Regions from separate parts of the Mycobacterium burgundiense genome, predicted to be linked through region 1. Evidence: predicted binding sites of a transcription regulator. Region 1 holds the regulator's gene; the other holds the start of a gene.
What was found. Region 1 encodes LexA, which represses DNA repair genes until DNA is damaged. Its sites were predicted from a motif close to CGAACANNTGTTCG; they were not measured.
Positions count from the first base shown of each region.

Region 2: the regulator LexA is predicted to act here: its motif matches at 7,968-7,981, upstream of cofD (2-phospho-L-lactate transferase).

Region 1 is NZ_OY726397.1:3,263,933-3,279,596, forward strand. Features, by position in the region: gene RCP80_RS15265 (DUF4192 domain-containing protein) at 1-157, opposite strand, end outside; gene RCP80_RS15270 (proteasome assembly chaperone family protein) at 441-1,418, shown strand; gene RCP80_RS15275 (PhzF family protein) at 1,464-2,159, shown strand; gene nrdR (transcriptional regulator NrdR) at 2,174-2,635, opposite strand; gene RCP80_RS15285 (LysM peptidoglycan-binding domain-containing protein) at 2,733-3,245, opposite strand; gene lexA (transcriptional repressor LexA) at 3,465-4,178, shown strand; gene RCP80_RS15295 (LGFP repeat-containing protein) at 4,194-6,368, opposite strand; gene RCP80_RS15300 (acyl-CoA dehydrogenase family protein) at 6,584-7,744, opposite strand; gene RCP80_RS15305 (TetR/AcrR family transcriptional regulator) at 7,825-8,442, opposite strand; gene RCP80_RS15310 (acyl-CoA dehydrogenase family protein) at 8,439-10,664, opposite strand; gene RCP80_RS15315 (Zn-ribbon domain-containing OB-fold protein) at 10,678-11,094, opposite strand; gene RCP80_RS15320 (thiolase family protein) at 11,100-12,305, opposite strand; gene hflX (GTPase HflX) at 12,375-13,787, opposite strand; gene dapF (diaminopimelate epimerase) at 13,837-14,763, opposite strand; gene miaA (tRNA (adenosine(37)-N6)-dimethylallyltransferase MiaA) at 14,768-15,664, opposite strand, start outside.
Region 2 is NZ_OY726397.1:3,771,414-3,787,077, reverse strand. Features, by position in the region: gene RCP80_RS17900 (LCP family protein) at 1-817, opposite strand, end outside; gene rfbD (dTDP-4-dehydrorhamnose reductase) at 884-1,744, shown strand; gene RCP80_RS17890 (glycosyltransferase family 2 protein) at 1,770-2,648, shown strand; gene manB (mannose-1-phosphate guanylyltransferase ManB) at 2,645-3,730, shown strand; gene RCP80_RS17880 (endonuclease domain-containing protein) at 3,892-4,773, shown strand; gene RCP80_RS17875 (NUDIX hydrolase) at 4,851-5,384, opposite strand; gene RCP80_RS17870 (coenzyme F420-0:L-glutamate ligase) at 5,381-6,733, opposite strand; gene cofD (2-phospho-L-lactate transferase) at 6,730-7,728, opposite strand; gene RCP80_RS17860 (WhiB family transcriptional regulator) at 8,144-8,407, shown strand; gene RCP80_RS17855 (metallopeptidase family protein) at 8,424-8,846, opposite strand; gene RCP80_RS17850 (DUF3499 domain-containing protein) at 9,032-9,454, shown strand; gene RCP80_RS17845 (phosphomannomutase/phosphoglucomutase) at 9,543-10,961, shown strand; gene RCP80_RS17840 (TobH protein) at 10,958-12,034, shown strand; gene manA (mannose-6-phosphate isomerase, class I) at 12,071-13,297, shown strand; gene RCP80_RS17830 (FAD-dependent oxidoreductase) at 13,318-14,706, opposite strand; gene RCP80_RS17825 (amino acid permease) at 14,767-15,664, shown strand, end outside.

The sequences.
Region 1 (15,664 bases):
ACGGCCCGAGATCGACCCGCATGACCGCGCCCAACTGGCCGCGGTCGATGCCGACCAGGACGAGCGACTTCACCGGGGCGAAGCCCAGCACCGCGGGCAGGGCGGCGATCAGTGCCGCGGGGCGGTTGAACACGAAATCAGGGGTCTGCGATGTCATGCCCGAACGGTCCCAACCGCCGCCGTCACCACCGGCCCCGAGACCGGCCGGATCGCTGCGATGTGTGGATGAAGTCGCAACTGTGAGTACACCCGCGGAGGGACACGCCCGGCCCGACAGCCGTTCGCTGGTAGCCGAAATCGGGACTTCCCCGCCCCGATAATCTGTTGGACCCGGTGTGTCGCGGTCCCAGCTGTGTTTGCCGCGACGCTCTGGGGGACACTTAGAGGTAACGGTCCGGCAGCCGACGGCTGCCCCAGCCGTAACGAGGAGGCGAATACATATGACTCACGTACCAGGTCAGGACCAACCCGAGCAGACCGGTATGTACGAGTTGGAGTTCCCCGCGCCGCAGCTGTCCAACGCCGACGGCCGCGGGCCGGTGCTGATCCACGCCCTGGAAGGGTTTTCCGATGCGGGCCACGCGATCCGGTTGGCCGCCGCGCACCTCAAGGACACCCTCGACACCGAGCTGGTGGCCTCGTTCGCGATCGACGAGCTGCTCGACTACCGCTCCCGTCGGCCCCTGATGACCTTCAAGACCGACCACTTCACCGACTACGAGGACCCCGAGCTGTCCTTGTTCGCGCTCCACGACAGCGTCGGCACGCCGTTTCTGCTGCTGGCCGGCATGGAACCCGACCTGAAGTGGGAGCGGTTCATCAGCGCGGTGCGCCTGCTGGCCGAGCGGTTGGACGTCCGACGCACCATCGGGCTCGGCGCGATCCCGATGGCGGTGCCGCACACCAGGCCGATCACGCTGACCGCGCATTCCAACGACCGTGAGCTCATCGCCGAGCACACCCCGTGGGTCGGCGAGGTTCAGGTTCCCGGCAGCGTCTCGAGCCTGCTCGAGTATCGGATGGCCCAGCACGGCCACGAGGTGGTCGGATTCACCGTGCATGTGCCGCACTACCTTGCGCAGACCGATTACCCGGCGGCGGCGCAGGCCCTGCTGGAAGAGGTCGCGCGTTCGGCGTCGCTCGAACTGCCGACGCATGCGCTCAACGAAGCGGCCGCCGAGGTCCGGGTCAAGATCGACGAGCAGGTCGAGGCCAGCGCCGAGGTCGGCCAGGTCGTCAACGCGCTCGAGCGCCAATACGACGCGTTCGTCTCGGCGCAGGAGAACCGGTCGCTGCTGGCACGCGACGAGGACCTGCCCAGCGGTGACGAACTCGGCGCCGAATTCGAGCGGTTCCTGGCTCAGCAGTCCCACGAGAAGTTCAACGACCCGTTTTCCGACGGCGACAGCACGCCGTAGCCGAACGGGGCGAACCCCGCAGCGCTCCCCCAGTAGAGTCGGGCCATGGGTACCGATGTGACTGTGTTGCGGGTGTTCACCGACTCGGCCGGAAATTTCGGAAACCCGCTGGGGGTCGTCGACGCCGCCACGGTGGCACCCGACGACCGTCAGCGGTTGGCCACCCACTTGGGTTACAGCGAAACAGTTTTCATCGACCTTCCCGCCCCCGGCGCGCCCACTGCCACCGCCCGTATCTTCACGCCGGTGACCGAACTCCCCTTCGCGGGCCACCCGACCGTCGGGGCCGCGTGGTGGCTTCGGTCCCAGGGCTGCGCCATCCACACGCTGCAGGTCCCGGCCGGCATCGTGCAGGTCAGCTACGACGTGGGCCCGCACCGGCGCACCGCGATCAGCGCTCGGGCCAGATGGGCACCCGAATTCGCCATCCACGATGTGGACTCGGTCGACAAGCTGGCGGCGGCCGACCCCGATGACTTCTCCGACGACGTCGAGCACTATCTGTGGACGTGGACCGATCGGGACGCCGGCAGGATCCGGGCCCGGATGTTCGCCCACAGCCTCGGGGTGCTTGAGGACGAGGCCACCGGCGCAGCGGCGGTGCGGCTCACCGATTACCTGAGCCGGGATCTGCTGATCACCCAGGGCAAGGGCTCCGAGATCGAAACCCAGTGGAACTCCGAGGGGTGGGTCCGCATTGCCGGCGGCGTCGTCGACGACGGGGTACGCACCGTCGACTGAGTCGGCGTCGCAGGTCAGCCGGCGGCCAAGCCCTCACGGTGCTGACGCAACGCCTGGATCTCCCGCTCGAAGTCGTCGGCGGAGGTGAAGGACCGGTAGACCGAGGCAAAGCGCAGATAGGCGACCTCGTCGAGCTCCCGGAGCGGCCCCAGGATCGCCAGTCCGACCTCGTGGCTCGGCACTTCCGGACCCGCGGCTCGCACGGCGTCCTCGACCTGCTGGGCGAGCACGTTGAGCGCGTCGTCGTCGACCTGGCGGCCCTGGCACGCCCGGCGCACGCCGCTGATCACCTTCTCGCGGCTGAACGGCTCGGTGACGCCGCTGCGCTTGACGACGGCCAACACCGCGGTTTCCACGGTGGTGAAGCGCTTGCCGCACTCCGGGCAGGATCGCCGTCGGCGGATCGCCTGACCCTCGTCGGTCTCGCGGGAGTCGACCACGCGCGAATCGGGATGCCGGCAGAAAGGACAGTGCATGTCCGCTCCTTCATCGCACCGGCATTGAGATGACGTGTTCGACTCAGAGACTACCTGCGCCCGCTGTGGCCGGGCCAGCGCGTCGAGCGCCACCGCCTCAGCCCACCGGGGCGATGAGGGTCTGCCCGGCGGCGATGGCCGGCGAGTCCAGTTCGTTGAGCTCGCGAATGCGTTCGACCACGCTGCTCACCGGGGCCTGCGGTGCCACCCTGGCAGCCAACCGCGCCAACGTCTCCCCCGACTGCACCTGGACCACCCCGAGCTGATTCGGCACGGACCCCGAGGCGTCGCGGACCTTCTCACCGAACTGCGCCACCGCGCCGAGCCAGACCGTGATCAGGGCCGCCAGCAGCGCCAGACCCACGACGGTGACCGGCGTGATCGCCTTGGCGGGCCGCCGGGTGTGCACCGCGCGGGAAACCCGGACCCCGGTGCCGCGATGGCGCGGTCCGGCCACGGCGGGCCGGGCGGGCCGCGGCCGGTTGCCGTCGACCTCCCGCGGCAGGGCCCGCGTGCGCCTGCGAGCCCGGCCCGCGGGGTCGAACTCGACCGACGAACCGGTGTTCAGGGGGTGTTCCCAGGTCTCCGGGTAAGCGCTGATGCGTGTCATGTCCGATCCTTCCGGTCGATGCGAGCCGTACATTCGTTCGCTCCTATGTTCGAATGTAATCGATCACCTGTTCGAACAGAAGCCCGAAACCGAACGTGTGATCGAACTGTTGCCGAACGATAAACCGGGGCACCGACATCCCGCGGGGACCGCACGCGACCCAGACACACCTCGAACACATGTTTGATTCTTGGCCGCCGGAGGACTAAATTCAGCCCCATGGCTGACACCGAGACCGGCAGCACCTCCGCAGACTCCAAACCGGGCAGCGACGCCAAGCGTGGCGTGCGCGACACCGCGCTCACCGAACGGCAGCGCACCATCCTCGAGGTGATCCGTTCCTCTGTCACCACCCGCGGCTACCCGCCCAGCATCCGCGAGATCGGCGATGCGGTCGGTCTGACGTCCACCTCGTCGGTGGCCCATCAACTCCGCACCCTGGAACGCAAGGGCTACCTGCGCCGCGATCCCAACCGGCCGCGCGCGGTCGACGTCCGCGGACTCGATGAGACGCCGCCGGCCGCGGTGACCGAGGTCGCCGGCTCCGACGCGTTGCCCGAGCCCACTTTCGTGCCGGTGCTCGGCCGGATCGCCGCCGGTGGGCCGATCCTGGCCGAACAGGCCGTCGAGGATGTCTTCCCGCTGCCGCGCGAACTCGTCGGCGAGGGGTCGTTGTTCCTGCTCAAGGTCGTCGGCGAGTCAATGGTGGACGCGGCGATCTGCGACGGCGACTGGGTGGTCATCCGGCAGCAGAACGTCGCCGAGAACGGCGACATCGTCGCGGCGATGATCGACGGCGAGGCCACCGTCAAGACCTTCAAGCGCACCACTGATCAGGTGTGGCTGATGCCCCACAATCCGGCGTTCGAGCCGATTTCGGGCAACGATGCCGCAATCCTGGGCAAGGTCGTCACCGTCATCCGCAAGATCTGACCCGGGCCGACGGGTCTAGTCGGCCCGGCTGAACCCGTTCGCCTCGGCCAATTCCGGGCTGGCGAACCAGATTTCGGCGACCGTCTCGTCATAGCCCGGCGTGCCGGGGACGTGGTACCGGCCCGTGCGCATGCTGCCCTTGATGGGGTAACCATCCGGTGCCCGATGCGGGTCGTCGAGCGGCAGGTGGATCGCCGGCGGGGCCCCGGCGTCCTGGCCGGCGTCGTCGTCGCGCTCCTCGGCGACTGCCTCGTCCTCGGCCGGCTGGGTGAACCGGGCGCCCTCGGAGTATTCGGCGGGCGGTGGCGGCACCGCGCCGTACACGGGCGCGAACAGCGAGCCCGGTCCGGGCAGGTAGTCGTCGTCCTCGGGCGCATCCCAGGACGAGCGGCGCTGATCGGCGCCGTAGGCCGCGTGGCGACCCGGCTGCTGCTCGGTATCGACGGCACCCACCACCCGAGTTGGCGCGGTGTCGACGGCGTCGGGGTCCTCGTCCTCGTCGGTCTCGTGCAATCCCCGGTGAGTGAACAGACCACCGTCGTCGGGGTCGTCGAAACGGGCGGGTGTTTCCCCGCGATCCGACCATCCCGAGCGCGGCGGCGCCAGGTAGCCGCCGTCGTCGTAGCCGCCATCGTCGTAGCCGTCGTCATCGGCTTCGGGGACCTCGGACCGCACCGACCAGCGGCTGCGTTCGGACTGGAAGTCGTCGTCCTCGTCGTGGCGGTCCTCGTGCACCTCGGCCGCCGGGTCGCGGTCGGCGTAGCCGTCGTCGTAGCCGGGCCGGTAGCGCGACTCCGGCTCGACGTCCTCGTCGTCCTCGGCCTCGGCTGCCGACCGTGCCGAGCGGCGCCGGCTCATCGCGAACCACGCGTACAGGGAGCCCAGGATCAGCAGCGCCAGCGGCACGATCCACCACAGCCACCAGTTCTGCCAGGCAATCCCACTGTCCTCCGCCGGGGCCGGCGGGGTGGCCGGGGTGCTGGGCACCGGAGCGTTGGGCACCTCGAGACCGACGAGCGGTTCGGCGAGGTTGGCCGGCTCACTGCTGAAGGTGTTGTTGGCGCTGTCCCACGAGATCTCGCCGCCGCTGAACTGCTGCGTGACGACGGTGCCCTCGGTGTTCTGATCGCCGACCGGCACGCCCAGCTCGCCGGCGGCCCCACCGAGTTTGTCCCACGCCGCCTTCATCGCGCCGCCGACAATGACCGCGCCGTGGTCCTGGGTCCAGAAGATGACCGGATGGTCGGGTGCGGAAAACTCCTGCATGCGGCTGTCCGGGACACCGCCGTCGGTCTCGCTGCCCACCGGGAAACCGAAGTCGCCGGCGGGACCGCCCGCGGATTCGTACTTGGCCAGGATGTCCCCGGTCACGGCGACGGCCCCGGTCTCGGGCGTGTAGAAGACCTTGCCGCCCGCGAAGTCCTGTCCGGTCCCGCCGTCGCCGATCGGGTACTGCTGCCCCGCGCGCGCACCCAGTGGCCCGGCCGCGCCGCCGTTGGCCCGCCAGGCCGCCGCGATCGCCGAGGTCACATCCGAGGGGATGTTCAGACCACCCAGCTGACCCGCCAGTTCGGGCGGCTCGGTGGCGAAGGTCCGCGTCCGGGTGTCGAACGACAGCAGTCCGCGGGTGAAGCGCTGCGAGACCACGTCACCGCTGTAGGTCTCGTCCTCGGTCGGCACGCCCAACACGCCGGAGGACCCGCCGAGCTGATCCCATGCGGCGTTGATCGCGCCCCGAACCACCCAGGCACCGGTTTCCGGGGTCCAGAAAATCACCGGATTGTCGGCCGCGCTGAAAGTCGAGTTGCGGCTCTCGGGGCTGACGCGGCCCGGCCCCTCGTCAATTTTGGGGAAGCCGAGATCACTGTCGGCGGGTCCGCCGAGTGCACGGTATTTGTCGAGAATTGCGCCGTGCATGATCTTCGCACCGGTGGCCGGCGAGAAGAAAATGGCGCCGCCCGCGTAATTTTGTCCGAAACCCTCGCCGGCCGGGTAGACACCGCCGTCGGGCGGACCCAACTGAGAGGTGTCCCCACCGGCGGCGCTCCAGGCCGCATTGATGGCGTCCGCAGCGTCGGTCTCCGGCGACGCATTGGCAATCGGCGCATACAACGCCGCGGTTGCGACCGCGACGATCAGGCCCATTGCCGCTCGGCCGACAATGCCGAATGACATTCGTTGTCGTGTCATCAAACTCACCCACGCTCCCCGACCGCTGCATGTCGCCATATTGCGCCCACCACCGGCCTCATCAGCGCCACTTCCGAATCGACGCAGCTTGAGGCCATATAGAGGTCATTTTGCAGACAATACCCACAGCTGTCGCAAATAACGTGGAGCCGCGACCGTTCTGCGCGTTATTGATATCCGATGGTTTTGTTCACCGCCGGGCAATTCCGGCGGCGTCAGACACCGAGCTTGCGACCCAGGATTTCCTTCATGATCTCGGTGGTACCGCCGTAGATGGTCTGCACCCGCGCGTCGAGATAAGCGCGCGCCACCGGGTATTCGCGCATATAGCCGTAACCGCCGTGCAGTTGCAGACAACGGTCGATCAGCTTGACCTGAGCTTCGGTCGAATACCACTTGGCCATCGCGGCCTGCTCGGCGGTGAGCTTGCCCTCGAGGTGCAGCTTCAGGAACTCGTCGACCATGATCCGGACCGCGGTGGTCTCGGTGGCCAGTTCGGCGAGCACGAAACGGGTGTTCTGGAAGCTGCCGATGGGCTTGCCGAACGCCTTGCGCTCCTTGGTGTACTGCACGGTGGCGTTCAGCACCGCTTCCATCGCCGAGATGGCCATGACGGCGATCGAGATGCGCTCCTGGGGCAGGTTCTGCATCAGGTAGACGAAACCCTGGCCCTCCTCGCCGAGCAGGTTCTCCACCGGCACCTTCACATCGGTGAAGGACAGCTCGGCGGTGTCCTGGGCGTCCAGGCCGATCTTGTCCAGGTGGCGGCCGCGCTCGAAGCCGGCCATGCCGCGCTCGACGACCAGCAGCGAGAACCCGAGGGCACCCTTGTCCGGATCGGTCTGCGCCACCACGATCACCAGGTCGGAGTGGATACCGTTGGTGATGAAGGTCTTCGCACCGTTGAGAATGTAGTGGTCGCCGTTCCTGACCGCACGGGCCTTGATGCCCTGCAGGTCGCTGCCGGTGCCCGGTTCGGTCATCGCGATCGCCGTGATCAGCTCTCCGCTGCAGAACTTGGGCAGCCAGCGCTGCTTCTGCTCCTCGTTCGTCAACCGCAACAGGTACGGCAGCACCACGTCGTTGTGCAGCGAGAAGCCCAGCCCGCTGTAGCGAGCGGCGGTCGTTTCCTCGACCAGCACCGTGTTGTACCGGAAGTCGTCGTTGCCGCCGCCGCCGTACTCCTCCGGCACCGCCATCCCGAGGAAGCCCTGCTTGCCCGCCTCGAGCCAGACATTGCGGTCGACGATCTTGTCCTTTTCCCACTGCTCGTGGAACGGGGCGACGTGCTTGTCCAGGAAGCCCCGGTAGGACTCGCGGAACAGTTCGTGCTCGGGCTCGAACAGGGTGCGCTCGTACATCGTGGCGTTGCTCACGGGACCTCCGGAAAGTTTGATCAAAACGCGAAAACTCGTGCCACGACGATATCTCAACCGGGTGGTTGGTTGAAAATCGGTCAGCGGGCTTCCGCGGCCGCCAACCGGGGCGCGACGAGGTCGACGTAGGCGTTGCTTATCCGGACGGCGTCGGCCATCGGATAGCCCCGCATGATCACCGCCGAGAGCACGGTGTTGATGACGGCCCACAACATCAGCGCCGCGTCGGCGGCCTGCTGCTCGCCGAGGGCCGCGAAATCGCGGGCCAGGGTGGCCACGGCCACCCCCGAGAACTCGTCCATGATCTGCGCCGCCTGGGCGTCGGTCGAGTTCTGCAGCACCATGCAGACCTTGAAGAAGCCCGGCCACCGTTCGAAGCTGGCGAGGATGGCCGTGACCTTGGCCCGCACCCGCGCTTCGGCCCCGCCGGCGCCGGTGGCGTCGGCCTCGAACACCGGCCGCGCCCATTCCCGCAGCACCGCGGCGTAGACGTGCTCTTTGGAGCTGAAGTAGCGGTACAGGGTGCCCAGCGCCACCTGCGCGTCCTCGGCGACATCGCGCATCTGGATCTGGTCGTAGTCCTGCTTCTTGAGCGCCGCCAGCGCGGCGGCGACGATCTGCGACCGGCGGGCCCGCTTGTAGGCCGGCAGGTCGGACCCGTCCGCTGCGGGCCCCGGGGACGCGGCCGGCTGCTTCATTTCCGCGGGAGTCCCAGGATCACGGTCGCGATGATGTTGAGCTGGACCTCCATGGTTCCCCCGCCGATGAGTTCGGCCGGCAACTGCAGGGTGTGCGCCACCGCCGTCGCCTCCGGACCCGCGATCAGCGACGTGCGCCCGGCGAATTCCATTGCCGCCGTGCCGATGCGGCGAAGGATGACCCCCGTGGCGACCTTGGCGATACTGGTGGCCGGTCCGGGCGAGTGCCCGGCGAGCCGGTTGAGGGTGTCCCGCAGGCCCAGCGCGGCCACGGCGTTGGTGGCGGCGCGGATCTCCCCCAGCACCCGCACCACGTCGTCGCGGTCGACGGCCGGATCCTCGCTCAACGCCCGCAGCACGGCTTCCCGGTCGTCCTTGAGATAGCCGCTGATGGCCGCGCGTTCACTGGCCATCGTCGCCACCGCCAGCGACCAGCCGTCGGCGGGTCCGCCGACCAGCATGTCGTCCGGGATGAACACGTCATCGAGGAACACCTCGTTGAAGTGCGCCTCGCCGGTTGCGGTGCGCAGCGGCCGGACGGTGATACCCGGCGTGGTCATGTCGAGCAGGAAGTAGCCGATCCCGCGGTGTTTCGGGGCGTCCGGATCGGTGCGGGCCAGCAACGCACCGAAGTCGGCGCGGTCGGCCGAGGAGGTCCACACCTTCTGACCGTTCACCCGCCAGCCGCCGTCGACACGGGTGGCGCGGGTGCTCAGCGCCGCCAGGTCCGACCCGGCCGCGGGCTCACTGAACAGCTGACACCAGGCCACGGTGCCACGCAGGATCGGATCGGCGAACCGCTGCTTCTGCTCCTCGGACCCGGACGCCAGGATGGTCGGCAGGATCCATTCGGCGATGCCCAGCGAGGACCGGACCACCTGCGGACGCTTGTCGAACTCCTCGGCGATGATCAACTGCTGCATGGCCGTGGCGTCCAGCCCCCACGGCACCGGCAGATGCGGGGCCAGCAGCCCGGCGGCTGCCAGCACATCGCGCTGGTCACCGCTGTACAGGTTGAGGTAATCCGGGCTCTGGCGGCCGGGCGTGGCATTGCTCAAGGTGGCGGCGCGGTCCAGGGTTTCGACGACCGCGGCCCGGAACTCGGCCTCGGCAGCCGGCAGGGTGACCGAGAAGTCACGCGGTGCGCAACCGGGTTCGCCGAGCGCGCGCGCCCAGCGGCCGGCCGGACCGCTGAGCGCCGCCAGGCTGATGGCGCGCCGCCAGTACAGGTGCAGATCGTGTTCCCACGTGTAGCCGATCGCACCGAACATCGTCAGCGCGTCCAAGACCAGATCGGGCAGCCCGGCGTTGGCGACAATCGCCGCCCCCGCCGCGGCGACCTGCAGTTGCTCCGCCGACTGGGCGACGGCCCGGACGGCGTCCCACGCGGCCGCCGCGGTCAACTCGGCGTCCACATAGAGCCGGGCGGCCTTGTGCTGCAATGCCTGGAAGGCGCCGATGGGTCTGCCGAACTGTTCGCGCACCTTGAGATGGTCGATGACGTTGTCGGCGCACCAGCGAGCGATGCCGGCGGCCTCGGCCGCCAGCAGCGCCACCGAGATGCAGCGCGCCCGTCCCGCATCGATGCCCTCGATGACGTCGGCGCCGGGCACCAGGTGATCGGTGACGCGCAGCGCACCCACGTCGCGGGTCAGGTCCGTCGCGGACACGGCGCTGCTCTGCAGGCCCGGTGCGGACGCGTCCAGCACGGCCCACAGCACGGCCCCGGCCGCGGTACGGGCGCTCACCAGGATCCGGTCCGCGGCGCGCAGCCCCACCTCCGGGCCGACGGCACCGCGCAGCGACCAACCCCCGTCCACCGGCGCCGCTTCGAGCTGTCCGGCCTCGGGCAGCACCACCACGGCCGTGCTGCCGGCGGCGATATCGGCGAGCAGCGCTCCCACCGCGGATCCGGGGGCAGCGGTGGCCGCGACCGCGCCGGCGACCATGGTCGGCAACAACGGACCGGCCAGCAACGCATATCCGGCCGCATCCAGGACGCAGGCCGCATCGAGCAGATCGCCGCCCTGCCCGCCGCACGACTCCGGCAGGTTCACGGCGTGAAATCCCTGGGCCACCAACGCCGCCCAGAAGTCGGGGCGGGCCCCGGCGGCCAACCCGTCGAATTCGGCCCTGGTCTTGGTCAGCGGTGCATGGCGCTGGGCGAAGCCGAGCACGGCCTCGCTCAGCTGGGTCTGCTCGTCGGTCAGCGCCAGTGCCACGGTGTGGGTCCCCTCATCGCCGGGCGGTGTATTTCAGCAGGGTGACCCCGCTGTCGGTGCAGTCCACGAACACCGGCGTCACGGCCATGCCGACCGCCACCTCGGCGGGTTCGACGTCCACCAGTTCGGTGGCGAACCGCGGGCCCTCGTCCCAGGCCACCACGGCCACCAGGTGCGGGACGGCGTCGGCGAACTGCGGTGCCACCGGCCGCTGCGCGACGGCAAAGCTGACCAGGGTCCCCGCCCCCGAGATCTGGCGCCACTGCAGGTCGTCGGCCAGAGTGCCGGGGGCGAGCACGCGCGGGTAGAACACGTAGCGGTCCAGCGAGGGCGAGAACTGGATCCACACCTCGTGCCGGCTCAACCCGTCCCAGAACGGCTGCGAGGTCGGGGTGGGCAGCGGCATCGGCCGCGCGGAAGCTGTCGTCATCGCTGTTAATCCCCTTCCAGGACAAGGGCTTCTTGCTCACTGAGCACGCCGCCGTTGCCGGAGACGAACGCGCGGTGACAGTCCGCGACCTGGGTTCGGCCGGCCCGGCCCATGAGCTGCCGGGTGGCGTCGCAGACGTGGTGCATGCCGCCGCCGTTGCCGGGCTGCCCGTAGCCCAGCTGACCGCCGGCGGTGTTCATCGGGAAGTCGCCGCGGAACGTCAGGTCGTGCCCGTTCACGAACTGCATGCCCTTGCCCTTTTCGCAGAACCCGGCGTCCTCGAGCGTCAGCAGCGCGGTGATGGTGTAGCAGTCGTAGATCGACACCATGTCCATCTCGGCCGGGGTCAGGCCGGCCATCGCGAACGCCTTCGGCGCGATGTGTTGCATCGGGGTGTTCAGGGGCTCCTCGGCGTACACCGCGGACTTGTAGGGCACCCGCTCGCCGAAGCCCTTGATCCACACCGGGCGATGTCGACCCGTGCGCGCCAGGCGCTCGTTGGTCACCAGCACGGCCGATCCGCCCATGCACGGCATCACGATCTCGAGCATCCGCAGCGGGGCCGCGATGACGGGGCTGGCGAGCACGTCCTCGGCGGTCAGCGGCTTGTGCTGGAACACCGCGCCGGGCGTGTGGTTGGCGTTGACCCGCTGGTCGACGACGATCTTGGCCATCGCGCGCTCGTCGTATCCGTAAGCGGCCGAGTACATCTGGGCAACCTGCGCATAGGGCCCGTTCTGGCCGAGGTAGCCGTACGGGATCTCGAATTCGGCCTGCGGGGAGCCGTAGCGGAAGCTGGACGCGCCGAAGTGCAGCGCATCCCCCATGTTGGGCAGCCGCTCCGGATGCATCGGCGTCAGGTAGTTCGCCGGGATCGCACACAGCACCGCCTCGCAGATGCCCAACTCGATGGCGGCCGCGGCGCGCCACACCATGGCGGCCGCGCTGGCACCGCCGAGGTCCACATACTCGGCGAAGTTCACCTTCAGCCCCAGATATTCGACCACCGTGGAGGGGACGAAGAGCTCCGATTCGAAGATCCCGGTGGTCACCAGGCCGTCGACGTCTTCGACGCGCAGCCCGGCATCGGCCACCGCGGCCGCGGCCAGCCGCGCCCACTGTTCCAGCAGGAATTCCGGCTTACCAGCGGGTTTGCGCTCCGCCGGTAGCTCGTGGAAACCGACTATCGCGGCTTCACCTCGCAGGCCCATGTCCGCCGTCCCTTCGCGTCTCCGGGCAGCGTACTAGAATGAGAACCTGATTTCGATTTTGCCCCGGGGCTAGGCGGTGGCGAACCCGCGCAGGCTCGCGGCCAGCCCGGCCGGGACCTGTCCTTTGATCCGGGTGCCGGCCGCGGTGTGTTCGGTCGCATCGATGCGCCCGATCTCGTGCATCCGGGCCACCAGGTCGCCACGCTCGTAGGGGATGGTGACATCCACCGAGACATCGGTGGGCTCGACCAACTCCCCCATCCGCTGCCGCAGCCGGTCCAGCCCCTCGCCGGTGTGCGCGGAAACGAACACCGCCGCCGGCAACGCGCGCCGCAGCTTTGCCAACGCCAACTCGTCGGCGGCATCGATCTTGTTGACCACCAACAACTCCGGCGCGGGCTGACCGTCGCGGTCGGCGATGACCTCGCCGACGACCGCACGCACCGCCGAAATCTGGGCCAGCGGGTTGGCGTCCGAACCGTCCACGACGTGCACCAGCAGGTCGGCGTCCACCACCTCTTCCAGAGTGGACTGGAAGGCCTCGACGAGCTGGGTCGGCAGATGCCGCACGAAGCCCACGGTGTCGGTCAACACGAACGGGCGACCGTCGTCGAACTCGCCGCGGCGCGTGGTCGGTTCGAGGGTCGCGAACAGTGCGTCCTCCACCAGGACGCCGGCGCCAGTGAGCGCATTGAGCAGGCTGGACTTGCCGGCATTGGTGTAGCCGACAATCGCGACCGAAGGCACATCGCTGCGGCGGCGGCCACCCCGCTGGGTATCGCGGATCTTCTTCATTTCCTTGATCTCACGACGCAGCTTGGACATCCGTTCCCGGATGCGACGGCGGTCGGTCTCGATCTTGGTCTCGCCCGGTCCGCGGGTACCCACCCCGCCCCCGGCGCCGCCCGCGCGACCACCGGCCTGCCGGGACATCGACTCACCCCAGCCGCGCAGCCGGGGCAGCATGTACTCCATCTGGGCCAGCGACACCTGCGCCTTGCCCTCGCGGCTGGTGGCGTGCTGGGCAAAGATGTCGAGGATCAGCGCGGTGCGGTCGATCACCTTGACCTTGACGGCCTTCTCCAGCGCGGTCAGCTGGGCGGGCGAGAGTTCGCCGTCGCAGATGACTGTGTCGGCACCGGTGGCCAGCACCACCTCGCGCAGTTCCTGGGCCTTGCCGGAGCCGATGTAGGTCGAGGGGTCCGGCTTGTCGCGACGCTGAATCAGTCCCTCGAGCACCTCGGAGCCGGCGGTCTTGGCCAGCGCCGCCAACTCGGCCAGACTGGCCTCGGCGTCGACGGTGTTGCCGTCGGTCCAAACCCCCACCAGCACAACGCGTTCCAGCTGAAGTTGACGGTACTCGACTTCGGAGATGTCCTCGAGTTCGGTGGACATTCCCGCGACGCGGCGCAGCGCCGCGCGGTCGTCGAGGGCCAGCTCACCCAGGGTGGGCTCGGCGGGCAAACGGGTGTCATCAGTCATGGGCGATCCCCGATGGTGGCACAGCCCGCGACCTTCCCGCCAATGAGTTTCACGTCTGCGCGCTCCACCAGGCCCGCGCCAATTCGCCGTGGGCCACCAACACCGACGGTCCGCGCAGGTAGCTGGTCGCGTCGGTGATCGTCACGGCGACCTCGCCGCCGGGCACCGCCACGCGCACCGTCCCGGTGTCGGCGTCGAGGTGTCGCAGCGCGGCCACCGCGGCCGCGACCGTGCCGGTTCCGCAGGACCGGGTCTCGCCCACGCCGCGTTCGTGGACGCGCATCCGCACGGCATTGCCGACCGGTTCGACGAGCGGTGTAGTTCCGCGAGGAAGAGGCCGGTCGACAACTGAATCCACCGGCGCGGTGAGCACCTCGATGTTGACGCCGTCGGGAAACAGCGCGGCGTCGAAGTCCACGGGTGCGGCGACATCCAGCGCGGCCAGCTCCGCAGCCGTCAGCGTGGGGTCCACGCAGGCCAGATGCGGATTGCCGACATCGACCGCCAGGCCGGTGAAACGCCGGCCGCCGACGGTGGCGGCGCCGGTTCCGAAGAAGTTGGCCTTGCCCATGTCCACCGTGACATCGGCGTTGACCGCGTCATGTCCGTGCACCACCACCGGCCGCGCGCCGGCCACGGTGCCGACCACGAACTCGGCGCCCGACTCCAGTCCTGTCGCGCACAGGTAGTGGGCGAACACCCGCACGCCGTTGCCGCACATCTCGGCGACCGATCCGTCGGCGTTGCGGTAGTCCATGAACCAGTCGTCGGCGGCGACGCCGGCAGGCAGCGCGCCGAGGACGCCGGCGGCCACGGCCGCACCGGCCCGGGTCACCCGCAGCACCCCGTCGGCACCGAGGCCGCGCCGGCGATCGCACAGCGCACTGACCGCCGCAGCGGACAGCTCCACCTCGGCGGGGATGTCGAGCAGCAGCACGAAGTCGTTCTGTGTGCCGTGCCCCTTGGCGAACTTCACCTGTTCAGGATACGTGCCGCCAGGCCGACAACGCCTGACTCAGCAGTTCGGTCCCCGCCCCGTCGAGCCAGCGCACCCGGTGGTCGCGACGAAACCACGACCGTTGCCGTCGCACATATCGGCGGGTGCCCGTGAAGGTGGGCTCGCGGCCGCCATGACCGTCGCCGCCGGCGTCGAGGTCGGCCAGCACCTGCGCATACCCGAGCGCGCGGGAGGCGGTCACCCCCGCCCGCAGGCCGACCTCGCAGAGCGCACGCACCTCCTCGACCAGTCCGTGGTCGAACATCGCGTCGGTGCGGGTGCGCAGCCGCTCGTCGAGAAGTTCGGTGTCCCAGTCCAATCCGATGATCGCGGTGTCCCAACGCGGCACCGCGCCGATGGTCGGGGCCGACGCCGCGAACGGTTGCCCGGTCAGCTCGATCACCTCGAGCGCGCGCACGATGCGCCGACCGTCGGTGGGCCGGATCGCCGCGGCCGCCGCCGGGTCCCGCACGCCGAGCTCGGCGTGCAGCGCCGCGGTGCCGACCTCGGTGAGTCGCTGCTCCCAGCGCGCCCGCACCGCGGGGTCGGTGGCCGGAAACGCCCAGTCGTCGAGCAGTGACTGCAGGTAGAGCATGGACCCGCCGACGATCACCGGCACCGCCCCGCGCGCGGCGATGTCCTCGACGTCGGCGGCCGCCGCCTGCTGATAGCGCGCCACCGAGGCGGTCTCGACGACATCGAGCACGTCGAGTTGGCGGTGTGGAATGCCGCGGCGCTGCTCCCGGGTGAGCTTGGCGGTCCCGATGTCCATTCCGCGGTACAGCTGCATGGCGTCGGCGTTGACGATCTCCCCGCCGAGGCGTTCGGCCAGGTCCAGCGCCAGGGCGGATTTGCCGGTGCCCGTCGGCCCGATCACCGC
Region 2 (15,664 bases), 510 kb from region 1:
GGAGCCGGTTGAGGGTGGCCGGGCTGGACAGCGTCTTGCCCGAGATCACCTGGTGGGCAAGGGAAGCCATCACGACCTGCTGGCGCACCACCCGGTCGAGGTCGCCGCGGGGCAGATCGTGGCGCTGCCGCACGAAGCTCAGGGCCTGCGGGCCGGACAGCTTCTGCCAGCCGGCCGGGAAATCCGCGCCGGAAAGCGGTTCGTAGACCGCATCTTTGAGGCACACGTCGACGCCGCCGAGCGCATCGGTGATCAACGAGAAGCCGAGCAGGCCGATCTCGGCGTAGTGGTCGACGGTGACGCCGGTCAACTTGGCCACGGTCCTGATCAGGGCCTCACGGCCGGCCTCGATGCCGCGCTTCTCGCCCTCGAGCGGATCCATCTTCTGGACCTCGATGAGGTCCTTCATCACCGCGAGCTTGGCGTCCCCGTAGACGCCGTTGATCTTCATCTTGCCCTCGTCGTCGGGCAGTTCCACATAGGTGTCGCGCGGAATCGAGATGGCGGTGGCGGAGCGCCCGTTGTTGGGGATGCGCACCAGGATGATGGTGTCGGTGTTGGTGGCCACGTCGTTGCCGGCGTGCAGGACCGCCAGTTCCTCCGGGGTCAGCGGGTTGCCGTGGGCGTCGGTGCGACTGTCGGAGCCCACCAGCAGGATGTCGATGGCGCCGTCGTCCCCGTCGCCGCCGAGGGCCGCGGTACTGATGTGGTGGATGCCGCCCTCGAACGAGCGGATCTTGGCCCAGGCCACGCCGGTACCCAGCACGATCGCTACGGCAATCACACTGGACATCACGCGTAAGACCCGGACCGGCACCAGGCAAGGCTACTTGCGACAGCGCCGGTATCCGGTTAGCCCGACTCGGCGTGCCAGACTCTGAGTGTGTCGCAGCGAATCGTCATCACGGGTGCAGGGGGTCAGGTCGGCCGGTTTCTGGCCGCGCAGGCGAGGGCGGCCGGCCGGCCGGTGCTGGCGCTGGATTCCGCGCAGTGGAACATCGCCGATCCGGCCGCAGCACCGGCGCTCACCAGTGCCGACGTCGTCGTGAACTGCGCGGCCTACACCAATGTCGACGGCGCCGAACAGGATCCCGAGACGGCCCACGCGGTCAACGCGACGGGCGCGGGACACGTGGCGCGGGCCTGTGCCGCCGCCGGCGCCCGACTGCTGCACATCTCCACCGACTATGTGTTCAGCGGCGATTTCGGCGGCGGGTCGGCGCGGCCGTACGAACTCGACGACACCACCGACCCGCTCAACGTCTACGGCCGCAGCAAGCTCGCCGGCGAGCACGCGGTGGCCGCGGCGCTGCCCACCGCGACCGTGGTCCGCACCTCCTGGGTCTACACCGGGGCCGCCGCGGGCAGCGACTTCGCGGCCGTGATGGCCCGCAAGGCGCGCGAAGGTCAGGCCGTGGACGTGGTGTCGGATCAGGTCGGCTCGCCGACCTACACCGGTGACCTGGTGGCCGCGCTGTTGCAGATCATCGACGACGACGTGCAGGCGCCGCTGCTGCACGCGGCCAATGGCGGCGCGGGCAGCCGCTACGAGCAGGCCCGCGCGGTGTACGCGGCCGTGGGCGCCGACGCCGAGTTGGTCCGGCCCGTCGGCACCGACGCCCACCCGCGGCCGGCCGCGCGCCCGTCGTACTCGGCGTTGGGCGCCGGTCAGTCCGAGCGGGCCGGGCTGCGGCCGTTGCCGTCCTGGGCGGATGCGGTGGCTCGGGCACTGGCCGCGGTCTGATCCTGGTGCGGATACCCTCTACGCCGTGACTGACGAACTGCCTGTGGTGACGGTGACGTACTCACCGGGCCCGCACCTCGAGCGGTTCCTGTCGTCGTTGACGGTCGCCACCGACCGTCCGACCAGCGTCGTCATCGCCGACAACGGCTCCGAGGACGGCGCCCCGGAAGAGGCCGTCGAACGCTATCCGAACGCCCGGGTGCTGCACACCGGCGCGAACCTGGGCTACGGACGCGCCGTCAACCGCGGCGTCGCGCAGTTCGAGTCCGGCTGCGGCGAGTTCGTGGTCATCGCCAACCCCGATGTGGTGTGGTCACCCGGCAGCATCGACGCGCTGCTCGAGGTCGCGCAGCGCTGGCCCAAGGCCGGCGCCGTCGGCCCCTTGATCCGCGATCCCGACGGTGCGGTGTACCCGTCGGCGCGGCACCTGCCCAGTGTCATCCGCGGCGGCATGCACGCGGTGGTGGGCCCGTTCTGGAAGAGGAATCCGTGGACGGCGGCCTACCGCCAGGACCGCGAGACGCCCACCGAGCGCGTGGTGGGCTGGTTGTCCGGCTCCTGCCTGCTGGTGCGGCGCGAGGCGTTCGACCAGGTCGGCGGCTTCGACGAGCGCTACTTCATGTACATGGAGGACGTCGACCTCGGGGACCGGTTGGCCCGCGCGGGTTGGCAGAACGTCTACGCACCCTCGGCGGAGATCCTGCACGACAAGGGTCACGCCACCGGCCGCGATCCGGCCCGTAATCTGGCCGTACACCACCAGAGCACGTGGACCTACCTGTCGGATCGCCATTCCGGGTGGCGGCGCAGTCCGCTGCGGTGGGCGATGCGGGGTGCGCTGGCGGTGCGTTCAACACTGGTCGTCCGCCGGTCCCGGCGCGAGATGAGGAGGCTGGGCGGATGAGCGGATTCGATCCGAAGAAGGTCGATGCCGTCGTGCTGGTCGGGGGCAAGGGCACCCGGTTGCGGCCGTTGACGCTGTCGATGCCCAAGCCGATGCTGCCGACGGCGGGGTTGCCGTTCCTGACGCACCTGCTGTCCCGGATCGCCGCGGCCGGCATCGAGCGCGCGGTGCTGGGCACCTCGTACAAGGCCGACGTGTTCGCCGAGGAGTTCGGCGACGGCTCCAAGCTGGGCCTGGAACTCGAGTACGTCTTCGAGTCCGACCCGCTGGGCACCGGCGGCGGCATCGCCAACGTCGCCGACAAACTGCGGCACGACACCGCGGTGGTGTTCAACGGCGACGTTCTGTCCGGCGGGGACCTGGGTTCCATGCTGGAGTTTCATCACGGCCACGACGGCGGGCTGACGCTGCACCTGGTCCGGGTCGCGGACCCGCGCGCGTTCGGTTCGGTCCCCACCGACGAGAACGGCCGCGTCACAGCGTTTCTGGAGAAAACCCAGGATCCGCCGACCGATCAGATCAACGCCGGCTGTTATGTGTTCGACCGCGAGATCATCGACCGCATCCCGCGCGGGCGGGCGGTGTCGGTGGAACGCGAGGTGTTCCCGGTGCTGCTGTCGGAGGGCGTGAAGCTGTACGGCTACGTCGATGCCACCTACTGGCGCGACATGGGCACGCCCGAGGACTTCGTGCGGGGCTCCTCGGATCTGGTGCGCGGCATCGCCCCGTCACCGGCATTGCCGGGTCAGCGCGGCGAAAGCCTGGTGCACGACGGCGCTTCGGTGGCCCCGGGCGCGGTGCTCATCGGTGGCACGGTGGTCGGCCGCGGTGCGGTCATCGGACCCGGCGCGCGCCTCGACGGCGCGGTGATCTTCGACGGTGCGCGGGTTGATGCCGGTTCGGTGATCGAGCGCTCGATCATCGGGTTCGGCGCGCGGATCGGGCCGCGGGCGCTGATCCGCGACGGCGTCATCGGCGACGGTGCGAACATCGGGGCGCGCTGCGAGTTGCTCCGCGGCGCGCGGGTGTGGCCGGGAGTCGAACTGCCGGACTGCGGGATTCGGTACTCCAGCGACGTGTGATTGCCGCGAGCGCTCAGCGTTGTACACATCACCCCCGGCGAGCGCTCACCGTCGTACGTTCCGCGCGCATTTTGCGTACAAGGATGGCCGCTGGCCGGTTATGCACAGGGATGGGCAGCGGTGAATAGCGCCCCAGTCAGGCGGCCGCACACGCTGTCCGGGTGCCACCTGAACTCCGCCGCCTGTTCCTCGCGCAAGGACGCGTCGCGACCTCGGCGCAGCTACTCGAACACCTCAGCCGTCGCACCGTGCAACGTCAACTGCGCGACGCGGCGCTGGTCAAGATCTGGCCGGGCGTCTACAGCCTGGGTGCACCCGACCGGCGGACCCTGTTGCGGGGGCTGGATATTCGGTGCGGCGAGCCGGTGGTGGCGTGTCTGTCGACAGCGGCGGCGGCGTTCGGGTTCGACACCGAGGACGTGACCGCCCTGCACGTCCTGAATCCGCTCGGTCATCGACTGCGCAGCGCTGCCGGTCTCGTGGTGCACCGCCGCGCGGGTGCGCCGCTGACCATCTGGGCCGGGCGGCCCGTCACGCGGCCGGGCTGGACCGCGGTCGAGGTGGCGAGAACGCTGGACCGGCCCAGGGCGCTGGCGACCTTGGATGCGGCGCTGCGCAGCCGGACGTGTGATCGCAGCGACCTCACCGAGGCCGCGGTAGCTCAGGCGGGACGGCGCGGAATCGTCCTGGTTCGCGATCTGATCCCGCTGACGCGCGCCGAGTCCGAGTCGCCGATGGAGAGTGAAGCACGGCTGGTCATGGTCGACGGCGGATTGCCGGAGCCGGTGCTGCAATACGAGGTCATCGACCGCGACGGACGCCGCTGGCGGCTCGACTTCGCCTGGCCGGAACACAGATTCGCGGTCGAGTACGACGGGTTCGACTGGCACAGCTCGACCGAGCACCTGCGCCGAGACCGGCAGAAGCGCGCCGCGTTGCAGGAGCTGGGCTGGCGGGTGTTGCACCTCGTCGCCGACGATGTGCGCAGCCGGCAGGCGTCGATGGTGCGCCGGATCGGTGCGCAGTTGGCCGCCGCTGCCTGACGTGCGGGCGAGCGCTCATCCTGGTACGCCACAGACCGAGTTTGCGTACCACGGTAGCCGCTCGCCATGGGTGTGCGTCAGGAACTCGCGCGGGCCACCAGATACGCCAGGGCGTGATCGGCATCGGCTGGTAGCGCATCGGTGGGCCACCAACGCAGATCCAGGGATTCAGTGCTGACCGCGATCTCGGCGCCGGCCGGTGCACGGGCGACGAACTGCAGATCGAGGTGCCGGGTGGGTACCCCCAACGAGCAGGTCACCGGGTGCACATGGATGGCCGTGAGATTCGGGTCGATGTCCAGCCCGGCGATGCCGGACTCCTCGGTGCCTTCCCGCAGCGCCGCGGCGACGATGTCGGGGTCGTGGTCCTCACAGTGGCCGCCGAGTTGCAGCCAGCGGCCGATGCGCGGATGCAGGGTCAGCAGCACCTGGGTCCCGGTTTGGTCGAGCACGGCGACCGAGGCCGTGATGTGGCCCGGCACGCAGGCCCGTTGGCAGGCGTCCTCGCGGGCCAGCGTGAACGCCAGGACGGCCTGCCGTAACGCATCCTGTTCGGGATCGGGTGCGGCCCAGTCGCTCAGCACGGTGATCACCGAGTCGCGCAGCGTCATCGCAGCACCAGCAGCCCGTCGGCCTCGACCGGGTCGCGCGGGTCCGGCGGACCGTCGGGATGATGCCCGACGGCGATGGCGCCCAACGGTTCCCAGTCCGCGGGCAGGTCGAGTTCGGCGCGCACCAGATCGGCGGCGAAGATCGTCGACCCGATCCAGCAGCTGCCCACGCCGCGGACCGCCAGCGCGACCAGCAGCGCCTGCACCGCGGCACCGACCGCGACAGTGAACATGGTGTGCTCCGCGGCGGCCCGCGCGGCATCCGGATAGCTGTGGGCGCCTTCGGGGACCAGGAACGGAATGAGCACTTCCGGGGCGTCGTAGAGGATCTGGCCGCGCGCCACCCGACGCTCGACGGCCCCGGCGGACTTGCCGTCGGCGCTCAGGTCGGCGCGCCACTGGTCCTTCATCCGGTCCAGCAGCGCGGTGCGCCGCGCGGTGTCGCGCACCCACACGAAACGCACCGGCCGGGTGTGGTGCGGCGCCGGTGCGGTCAACGCCTCGGCCACCGCGGCCTCGATGACGGCCGGGTCGACCGGATCGGGGGAGAAGCGGCGCACCGAGCGACGCAGCAGCTGGGCCTGCCGGCGGCCCAGCTCGATGGACTCGGCGGTGCCCAGCCAGAACAGGTCCTCCTCGCCGCCGCGGATCAGGGCCTTACCGGTCGAGCCGTCGTCGGGCAACCGCAGCCCGCGCACCACAGCGATCGGTATCCCGGTCAGCTTGCCCTTGACCAGATCGGCGGCGGCGGCCAATTCGTCGGCCACGGCCACCTCGGTGACCAGCAATTCGTTGCCGTGGGTGTCGGCCGCGCCCGCGTACCCGTAGAGCACCGGCACGCCGGCCGCCCCGATTGCGACGTCGGTCTGGCCGTTGCGCCAGGCGCGTCCCATGGTGTCGGTGATGACGATCGCCACCGACACCCCGAGCCGCTCCCGCAGCCCGGCGCGCAGCCCGGCCGCACTCGCGTCGGGGTCGGTGGGCAGCAGCGCCAATTCGTCGCTGCCGATGTTCGAGCCGTCCACGCCCGCGGCGGCCTGCACCAGGCCGTAGCTGTTCTCGGTGATCAGGGTGCGACCCTTGCGCGCCAGCACCCGCACCGCCTCGTCGTCGATGAGTTTGCGACGCAGCGCATCACGCTCCTCGGGATCGGTCGGGGCGGGGACCACGCGGCCCTCCACCTTCGACACCACCTTGCTGGTGACCACCACGATGTCGTCGTCGCGCAGCCACGGGGCGGCCGCGGCTATGGCCGCCACCAGATCGTCGCCGGGGCGGAAGTCGGGCAGGCCGGCGACGGGCAGGATCTCGACGGTGGATGCGGCGCCGTGTTCGGGGGTTGAACTCACGGCGCGGCCACGCCGACCAACTCCAGGCCCGCGCGCACCATCTGCGCGGTGGCCGTGGGGTCGGTCATCAACAGCGGGACCGATCGCACCGCGACGCCGTCGATCTCGGCCTGGTCGCCCTGATGCACGAGCCAGCCGTCGAGGATGCCGGTCGCGGACCGGGCGCCGTAGTGGCGGCCCACGGCCTGCGAGGTGGATTCGACCCCCACCACCGACAGGCATTCGTCGGCCATGCCGCGCAACGGGCGCCCGCCGATGATCGGGGAGTAGCCCACCACCGGTGCCGGCGTCGAGCGCAGTGCACCCCGGATGCCGGGGATCGCCAGGATCGCGCCGATGCTCACCACGGGGTTGGACGGGGCCAGGAAGACGATGTCGGCCCCGGCGATGGCCTCGGCGACACCCGCGGTCGCGGTGGCCTTCTCCGCTCCGACGAAGGCGAAACTGTGGGTCGGCACCTTCGCGCGGTAGCGCACCCACCATTCCTGGAAGTGGATGGCCTTGCGCTCGTCGGTGCCGGGTTCGGTGATGACGACGTGGGTTTCGCTGCGGTCGTCGGAGGCCGGCAGTAGCCTGGCCCCGGGCGCCCAGCGTTTGCACAGCGCCTCGGTCACCTGGGACAGCGGGTAGCCGGCCCGCAGCATCTGGCTGCGCACCAGGTGGGTCGCCAGGTCGCGGTCGCCGAGGCCGAACCAATCGGGCTGGACGCCGTAGCGCGCCAACTCGTCCTTGGCGTTCCAGGTTTCGCCGCGGTGGCCCCAGCCGCGGTCCGGGTCGATCCCGCCACCAAGGGTGTACATGCAGGTGTCCAGATCGGGGCAGATCCGCACGCCGTGCATCCACGCGTCGTCGCCGACGTTGACGACGGCGGTCAACTCGTGGTCGCCGGAGTCGGTAGGCTGGGCGCCCGCAAACTGTCCCAGCCCCAACAACTGCTGCACGCCCAACAGGAAGCGGGCGCCGCCCACTCCACCAACCAGTACGGTGACCTTCACACCGATCGAGACTAGGCGTTGGCCTGCCGCGCCGGTCAACTGGTAGTGCCGGGATCGACACGCAGAAATCTCAGTGCGATTACTCACACGACACGCCAATGGAACGACGCGCCGCAATTTCGACGATTGGTGGTATGAATTTCGGCCGTTGCGCTTGACCCCAGCAGCTAACCCGTGTCTAATCACATCAGTGTCATTTCCCGGTTGGCCGGCCGGTTCCGGTGTCGCAGACCGAGATTCGATCATATGTTCGAATTGGGATGACCACAGAACAAATAGTGGGCGACATTCAAGAATTGACGAAACCAAGGTGAGGAGGCGGAACATGTCGTTTGAGCAATATTTCGGCTCGATTGGCAGTGCACCGCACACCAATATGGACTCGGCAACGGGGGCAGTGGCGGGGCGTTCGCATTTGAGTGTGGTGCCGGACAATTTCGCACCCGCGCCGGCAACCGAAGACGAGGACTGGCAAGAGAATGCGCTGTGCGCGCAAACCGACCCGGAAGCCTTTTTCCCCGAAAAGGGCGGTTCCACGCGTGAGGCCAAGCGCATCTGCCTGGGTTGCGAGGTGCGGGACCGGTGCCTGGAGTACGCGCTGGCCAACGATGAGCGCTTCGGCATCTGGGGCGGGCTCTCCGAGCGGGAGCGGCGCCGGCTGAAGCGCGGCATCATCTAGCAAATACGGTCGCCGGTCACTCGTCGTCGATGGACGGGTCGATCACCGTCGGCTCCACGCCCAAGAACGTGGCCACCTGCGCCACCAGAATGTCGTGCAACAGATCACCCAGGTCCAGGGAGTCCTTGGCGCGGCGCTCGATCGGCTTGCGAAACAAGACCATTCGCGCGCGCGTCGAGTTGCCCCGGACATCCACCCCGGCAGGGATCAGCCGGGCCAACGCAATCGGACCGTCCGCGATGACCTCCGGCGGGAACTGCACGTTGTCCGGATCGCGCGGCGAGATTCGCGGAATCTCGTCGACCGCGATGTCCAGCCCGGTCAGCCGATCGTGCCACCGGCGTTCGATCGGTTCGTAGGCCTCGAGGACCGCCATGTCGAACCGTTCGGCGCGGCTGCGCCACCCGGGAACGGTCGGCGGCAGCAGCGGCCCGCGCACTTCTCGGCCGTGCCGCGTCGCCCGCCGCCGGGCCCGACGGGCCGGACCGGGACGGAAACTGCGGGAATCAGCCACGCGCCGATCGTATCCGGCGGGAAAAACCGCAAGATAACGGTTCGTACACCGCGGCGGGGTGTGCGCGTGTCCCGCCTTGCCGAATCGTTGGCGCACGATAGCCTCACGGAGTGAATGTTCCCCGTCGCTGCTGCAGGCCCGGGTGCCCCCATTACGCGGTGGCGACGTTGACGTTCGTTTATTCGGATTCGACCGCCGTCGTGGGCCCGTTGGCCACCGTGGCCGAACCGCACTCCTGGGATCTCTGCGTCACCCACGCCGGCCGGATCACCGCGCCGCGCGGCTGGGAACTGGTGCGCCATGCCGGTCCGCTGCCCACCCACACCGACGACGACGACCTGGTGGCGTTGGCCGATGCGGTGCGTGAGGGACAACAGGCCGCCGCACCGGCTCCGGTACACGGATTCTCCGAGCCCGCGCCACATCAGGGTGCCGCGCACACCGGCGCGGTGCTGGCTCCGCCCGCGCACCGCCCCACCGGGGTCGGCCGCCGGCGCGGCCATCTGCGGGTGCTGCCCGACCCCAGCGACTGAGCCTGCCGCGCAGCGGTAACCGCTAGGCTGACGGGGACGTTTTAGCCCGTTCGATGCACCGGAGTTTGTGCTGTCAGGAGTCTTGAGCATGTCGCGTTCCCCCGGGTTCGCCGCCGCTGCGGTGCACCGCGTGATCAAGGCTTACGACGTGCGAGGCCTGGTGGGCGAGGAGATCGACGCCGCCTTCGTCACCGCGGTCGGTGCGGCGTTCGCCCGGCTGGTGCGGGACACGAGTTCGACGGTGGCCATCGGCTATGACATGCGCGCCAGCTCGCCGGAGTTGGCGGCGGCCTTCGCCGACGGCGTCACCGCTCAGGGCCTCGACGTGGTGCGGATCGGGCTGGCCTCCACCGATCAGCTCTATTTCGCCGCCGGACTGCTGGACTGCCCGGGCGCGATGTTCACTGCGAGCCACAATCCGGCGGCCTACAACGGGATCAAGCTGTGCCGGGCCGGTGCCAAACCCGTGGGGCAGGACAGCGGCTTGGTCCAGATCCGCGACGACGTCATCAACGGCGTACCGCACTATGACGGCCCGGCCGGCACCGTCACCGATCGCGACGTGCTCGCCGACTATGGCGATTTCCTGCGGTCGCTGGTGGACATCACGGGGCTGCGGCCGCTGAAGGTGGCCGTCGACGCGGGAAACGGGATGGCCGGCCACACCGCCCCGGCGGTGCTCGGCCCGATCGAGGCGTTGCAGGTGCTGCCGCTGTATTTCGAACTCGACGGCACCTTTCCCAACCATGAGGCCAATCCGCTGGACCCGGCGAACCTGGTGGACCTGCAGCAGTTCGTGGTGTCCAGCGGCGCCGACATCGGGCTGGCGTTCGACGGTGATGCCGACCGGTGCTTCGTGGTCGACGAGCGCGGCCTGCCGGTTTCGCCGTCGGCCGTCACCGCGATGGTGGCCGGGCTCGAGCTGTCCCGCGAGATCGGCGCCACGGTGATCCACAACCTGATCACCTCGCGCGCGGTGACCGAGCTGATCATCGAGCGGGGCGGCACACCGGTGCGTTCTCGGGTCGGGCACTCCTACATCAAGGGCCTGATGGCCGAGACCGGGGCGATCTTCGGCGGCGAGCACTCCGCCCACTACTACTTCCGGGACTTCTGGGGCGCCGACTCCGGCATGCTCGCGGCGCTGTACGTACTTGCCGCGCTGGGCCGTTCGGATCGTCCGCTCTCGGAGCTGACCGCCGACTACGAGCGCTACGCGGCCTCCGGTGAGCTCAACTACACCGTCGCCGACGCACCCGCAGTGGTCGAAGCGGTCCTGCGGTGGTTCGGCAACCGGGTGCATTCGCTGGACCACCTCGACGGTGTCACGGTCGATCTCGGCGACGATGCGTGGTTCAACCTGCGCTCCTCCAACACCGAACCGCTGCTGCGGCTCAACGTCGAGGCCCGTACACCCGCCGAGGTGGGTGACATCGTCGGGCAGGTCGAAGCGCAGATCGAGTTGGTGGCCGCGGCCGCGCTCACCGGCCCGCAGGCGGTGCCGTGAACGCAGTGCGCGCCGTCGTCGACCTCGACGACACGCAGGGCCTGATCGCCGCCGACCGCGACGGGCTGCTGCGCGCGGCCTCGCTGGCGGGGGCACAGGTGCGCGCGACCGCGGCGGCGGTCGCCGAGGGCGCGCTCGATTCGATCCGGACCGATCAGCGGCCGCGGTCGGTGGTCTGGGTCGCCGGGCGCGGCTCGGCCGAGTCGGCGGGCGCGGTCCTGGCGGCCACCCTCAGCAGTGCGGCCGTCGAACCGATCGTGCTGGCCGCCGAGGCGCCGCCCTGGATCGGGCCGCTCGATCTGGTGGTGGTCGCCGGCGACGACCCGGCCGACCCGACGCTGGTGGGCGCGGCGGCGATGGCGATCCGCCGCGGTAGCCGGCTGGTGGTGGTCGCCCCGGTCGAAGGGCCGCTGCGCGAGGCCGCGGCCGGACAGTCGGCGGCGTTGCCCCCACGGCTGTGGGTGTCCGACGAATTCTCCTTCTGCCGTTATCTGGCCGCGGGCCTGGCGGTCGTGCAGGCGGTCGACGCCACGGTCTCCACGGACCTGGATGCGCTCGCGGACGAACTCGATGCCGAGGCGCTGCACAACAGCGCGGCGCGCGAGGTATTCACCAACGCCGCCAAATCGCTGGCCGACCGCATCGCCGGGCGCGATGTGGCGCTGGTCGGCGACGGTGCGGCGACCCTGGCGCTGGCCCGCTACGGCGCGGCGCTGTTCCTGCGGGTTGCGGGGCACCCGATCGCCGCGGCGGGTCTGGCCGATGCCCTGGCCGCGCTGGCCGCGCCGGCCGTGGCGACCCCGGGAGTCGACGCGCTGTTCCACGACGAGCAGATCGACGGGCCGGCACCGGCGCAGTTGCGGGTGCTGGCGCTGACGCTGACCGCCGAGCGGCCCGCGCTGGCCGCGCGACTCAGCGGTTTTCCGGACGTCGACATGGTCGGTATCCAGGACGTTCCGGACGCCGAGGGGACGCCGGCCACGGTGGCAGTGGGCCGCCCCGAACAGCAATTGGCTACGCTCGCTGTTCGGCTCGGAATGGCCGCGGCGTACCTGCGACTGGTTCGGGGCTGACGGTGTGGGGTCGGGCATGACACAGGGGATCAGGTAGTGGAGCTACTGCGCGGGGCGATACGGACGTACGCCTGGGGTTCGAGGACCGCAATTGCGGACTTCACCGGCCGGGCGGTGCCGGCCGCGCATCCCGAGGCGGAGTTGTGGCTCGGTGCGCATCCCGCGGATCCGGCGTGGGTGCGCACGCCCGAGGGGGAGCGCACGCTGCTGGATCTGGTGAAGTCCGACCCGGAGGGCCAACTCGGCGCCGCGGTGCGGGCCCGATTCGGCGATGCGTTGCCGTTTCTGGTCAAGATCCTGGCGGCCGACGAACCGCTGTCGCTGCAGGCGCATCCGAGTGCCGAGCAGGCCGTGGAGGGCTACGCCCGCGAGGACCGGATGGGCGTGCCGCTGAACTCGCCGGAGCGCAACTACCGCGATCGCAGCCACAAACCGGAGATCCTGGTGGCGCTGCAGCCGTTCGAGGCGCTGGCCGGGTTCCGGCCCGCGGCGCAGACGGTGAAATTGTTACGCGCCTTCGCGGTCTCCGAACTCGATCACTACGTGAACCTGTTGTCGGACCAATCCGACGCCGACGGCTTACGCGCGCTGTTCACCACCTGGATCACGCTGCCGCAGCCCGACCTGGACGTGCTGGTGCCTGCGGTGCTCGAGGGGGCCATCGAGTATGTGCGGTCCGATGCCACCGAATTCGTCGCCGTGGCCAGGACGGTGCTGGAACTCGGGGAGCGCTATCCGGGCGATGCCGGAGTGCTGGCGGCCCTGCTGCTCAATCGGGTCCACCTCGAACCCGGCGAGGCGATCTATCTGCCGGGCGGCAACCTGCATACCTATCTGCACGGCGTCGGGGTTGAGGTGATGGCCAACTCGGACAACGTGCTTCGCGGCGGACTGACCCCCAAACACGTCGATGTGCCCGAACTGCTGCGGGTGCTCGATTTCACTCCCGCCACCGAGCAGGACCTGCACCCGGCGGTGCAGCAGGACGGGTTCGAACGCTGCTACCTCACCCCCGCCGCCGAATTCGCGGTGTCGGTACTGCACCTCGACGGCGACGATCTCGGCCACGCGGTCGACGCCCCGTGCCGCCATGACGGGCCGCAGATCCTGGTGTGCGCCGACGGCGCGGTGACGGTGCTGGGCAAGGCCGGCGAGGTGCACCTCGAACGCGGCGGCGCGGCCTGGGTCGCGGCCGACGACGGGCCGATCCGGCTGATCGCCGATCAACGGGCCACCCTGTTCCGGGCGACCGTGGGAATCTAGGGCGGGACTCGAGGTCCAGCTCAGGAGCGCGCGACGGCCCGCTCGTCGATGGCGGTGCGGCGCCGACTTTTGTCGGCCATCCACTGACGCATGTTGGTGCGCACCGCACGTCCGATGATTCGGGGCGGGGGAGTCATCCACACGCTGTCGAGCAGGCTGGTCCGGCGCAAGAACCATTCGGCGAGCACGGGATCGGTCTCGGCGGCGCCGAGGAACTGATCGAACAGCGCGAACATCGGTCCGTACCACTTCGGCCGCGGGCCCTGTGCCCCGTGGGCCTCGATGTCGGCGACGGCATTCATCAGCCACACCGGCAGCGTCGTCCGCGCGGTGCGCCGATTGAGTCGGGTGATGAAGTCGTGACTGTCGTGGGCCAACGCCTCGCGCAGGTTCGCGGCCTGCAGGGCCGTCATCGTGACGCCTTGGCCGAACGTCGGATTCAGGCTCGCCACGGCGTCGCCGAACGGGAAGATGCCGCCCGGTAACCGGTCCATCTTGTCGTAGCGGCGCCACCGGCTGGTGGGGTAGCGGTGAAAGTTAATGTCCCCCACCGGGTCTCCGGCGCGCAGCGCGGCACTGATGTGCGGTGGGAGGACCTTTTCGGCCAGTTCGCAGATGCCGGCGAAGTCGTGCGGCGGCTCGGCCTTGGCGACCCCGAACGCCGTCACCGTCCAGATGCCGTCCTCGTGGAACAGCATGCCCATGCCCAGCGGGCGGTCATGCGGCGCACTCACCAGGACCATCTTCTCGGCCATCAGACCCACCGGAATGCGGACCCGTTGCGAGGCATAGGTCACGCCGATCTTCACCGAATCTTCGCGGGGCTTGCCAAAGCCCCACTGCTGCAGCCAGGTTGGCAGCCTGCTGCCGCGGCCGGAGGCGTCCACCACCAGATCGGCGGCCACCGCCTCGCCGTCGTCGAGCACGACGCCGGTGACCCGGCCCGCGGCGGCATCGAAGACCGGCTCGGTGACCCCGCGCTGCACGATCTCGACCGTGGGCAGGGCGCGGACGCGCGCCCGGATCTGGAATTCGAGTTGCGCGCGGCTCGGCACGTAGGCGGTGAAGTTGGAGTCCAGCGTTCGTCCGGTTCCGAGCACGTGCCCGCCGGCGGTGAAGTGGATGGACTCCGGCTGGTTGTGTACCACCGGCACGCCCTCGGCGGTCATCGCGGCCAGCAGGCCCGGAAACACCTTCTCGAGTTCCTCGGCGCCCCGGGCCATCAGCAGGTGCACATGGTCGCCCTGCGGGATGGCGCTGCGGTTGACCGGACGGTCGGGCAACGGATCGCGTTCGTACAGCGTGATCCGCTCGAAATGGTCCGAGAGCAGTTTGGCTGCGCACAGACCGGCAACACTGCTGCCGATCACCACGGCGTGATCGCGGGGGAGATTAACTGTCCTGCTCATCGAAGGCCACGGTAATGGGTAGATTGCCGAAACCCGGTCAAATCGAAAGGTGACAAAACTGTGATCACCAGATGGCGCACCAAATCCGTCGAACAGTCGATTGCCGACACCGACGAGCCCGGCACGCGGTTGCGCAAGGACTTGACCTGGTGGGATTTGACGATCTTCGGGGTGTCGGTGGTGGTCGGTGCGGGCATTTTCACCGTGACCGCCACGACCGCGGGCAACATCAGCGGGCCGGCGATCTCGGTGTCGTTCCTCATCGCCGCGTTCACGTGTGGCCTCGCCGCGCTGTGCTATGCGGAGTTCGCATCGACGGTGCCCGTCGCCGGCAGCGCATACACGTTCTCGTACGCGACCTTCGGTGAGTTCATGGCCTGGATCATCGGCTGGGACCTGATTCTGGAGTTCTCGATCGGGGCAGCGGTGGTGGCCAAGGGGTGGTCGTCCTACCTCGGCACGGTGTTCGGCTTCGGCGGGGGAATCGCCGACGTCGGCCCCCTGCGGCTGGATTGGGGAGCCCTGCTGATCGTAGCCATCGTGACGGTGCTGTTGGCGATGGGAACCAAGCTGTCGGCCAAGTTCTCCGCCATCATCACCGCGATCAAGGTCGCGGTGGTCCTGCTCGTGGTGATCGTCGGCGCCTTCTTCATCAAGGCGGCCAACTACACGCCGTTCATCCCGCCCTCGGAGCCCGGCGAGGACGCCGGCGGCACCGGGTTCGACCAGTCGCTGTTCTCGTTGTTGACCGGCGCCGAGGGCAGCCACTACGGCGTTTACGGTCTGCTGGCCGGGGCGTCGATCGTGTTCTTCGCCTTCATCGGCTTCGACGTCGTCGCGACCACGGCCGAGGAGACCCGCAATCCCCAGCGCGATGTCGCCAAGGGCATCCTGGCGGCGTTGGCGATCGTGACGGTGCTCTATGTCGCGGTGTCGGTGGTGCTGACGGGGATGGTGT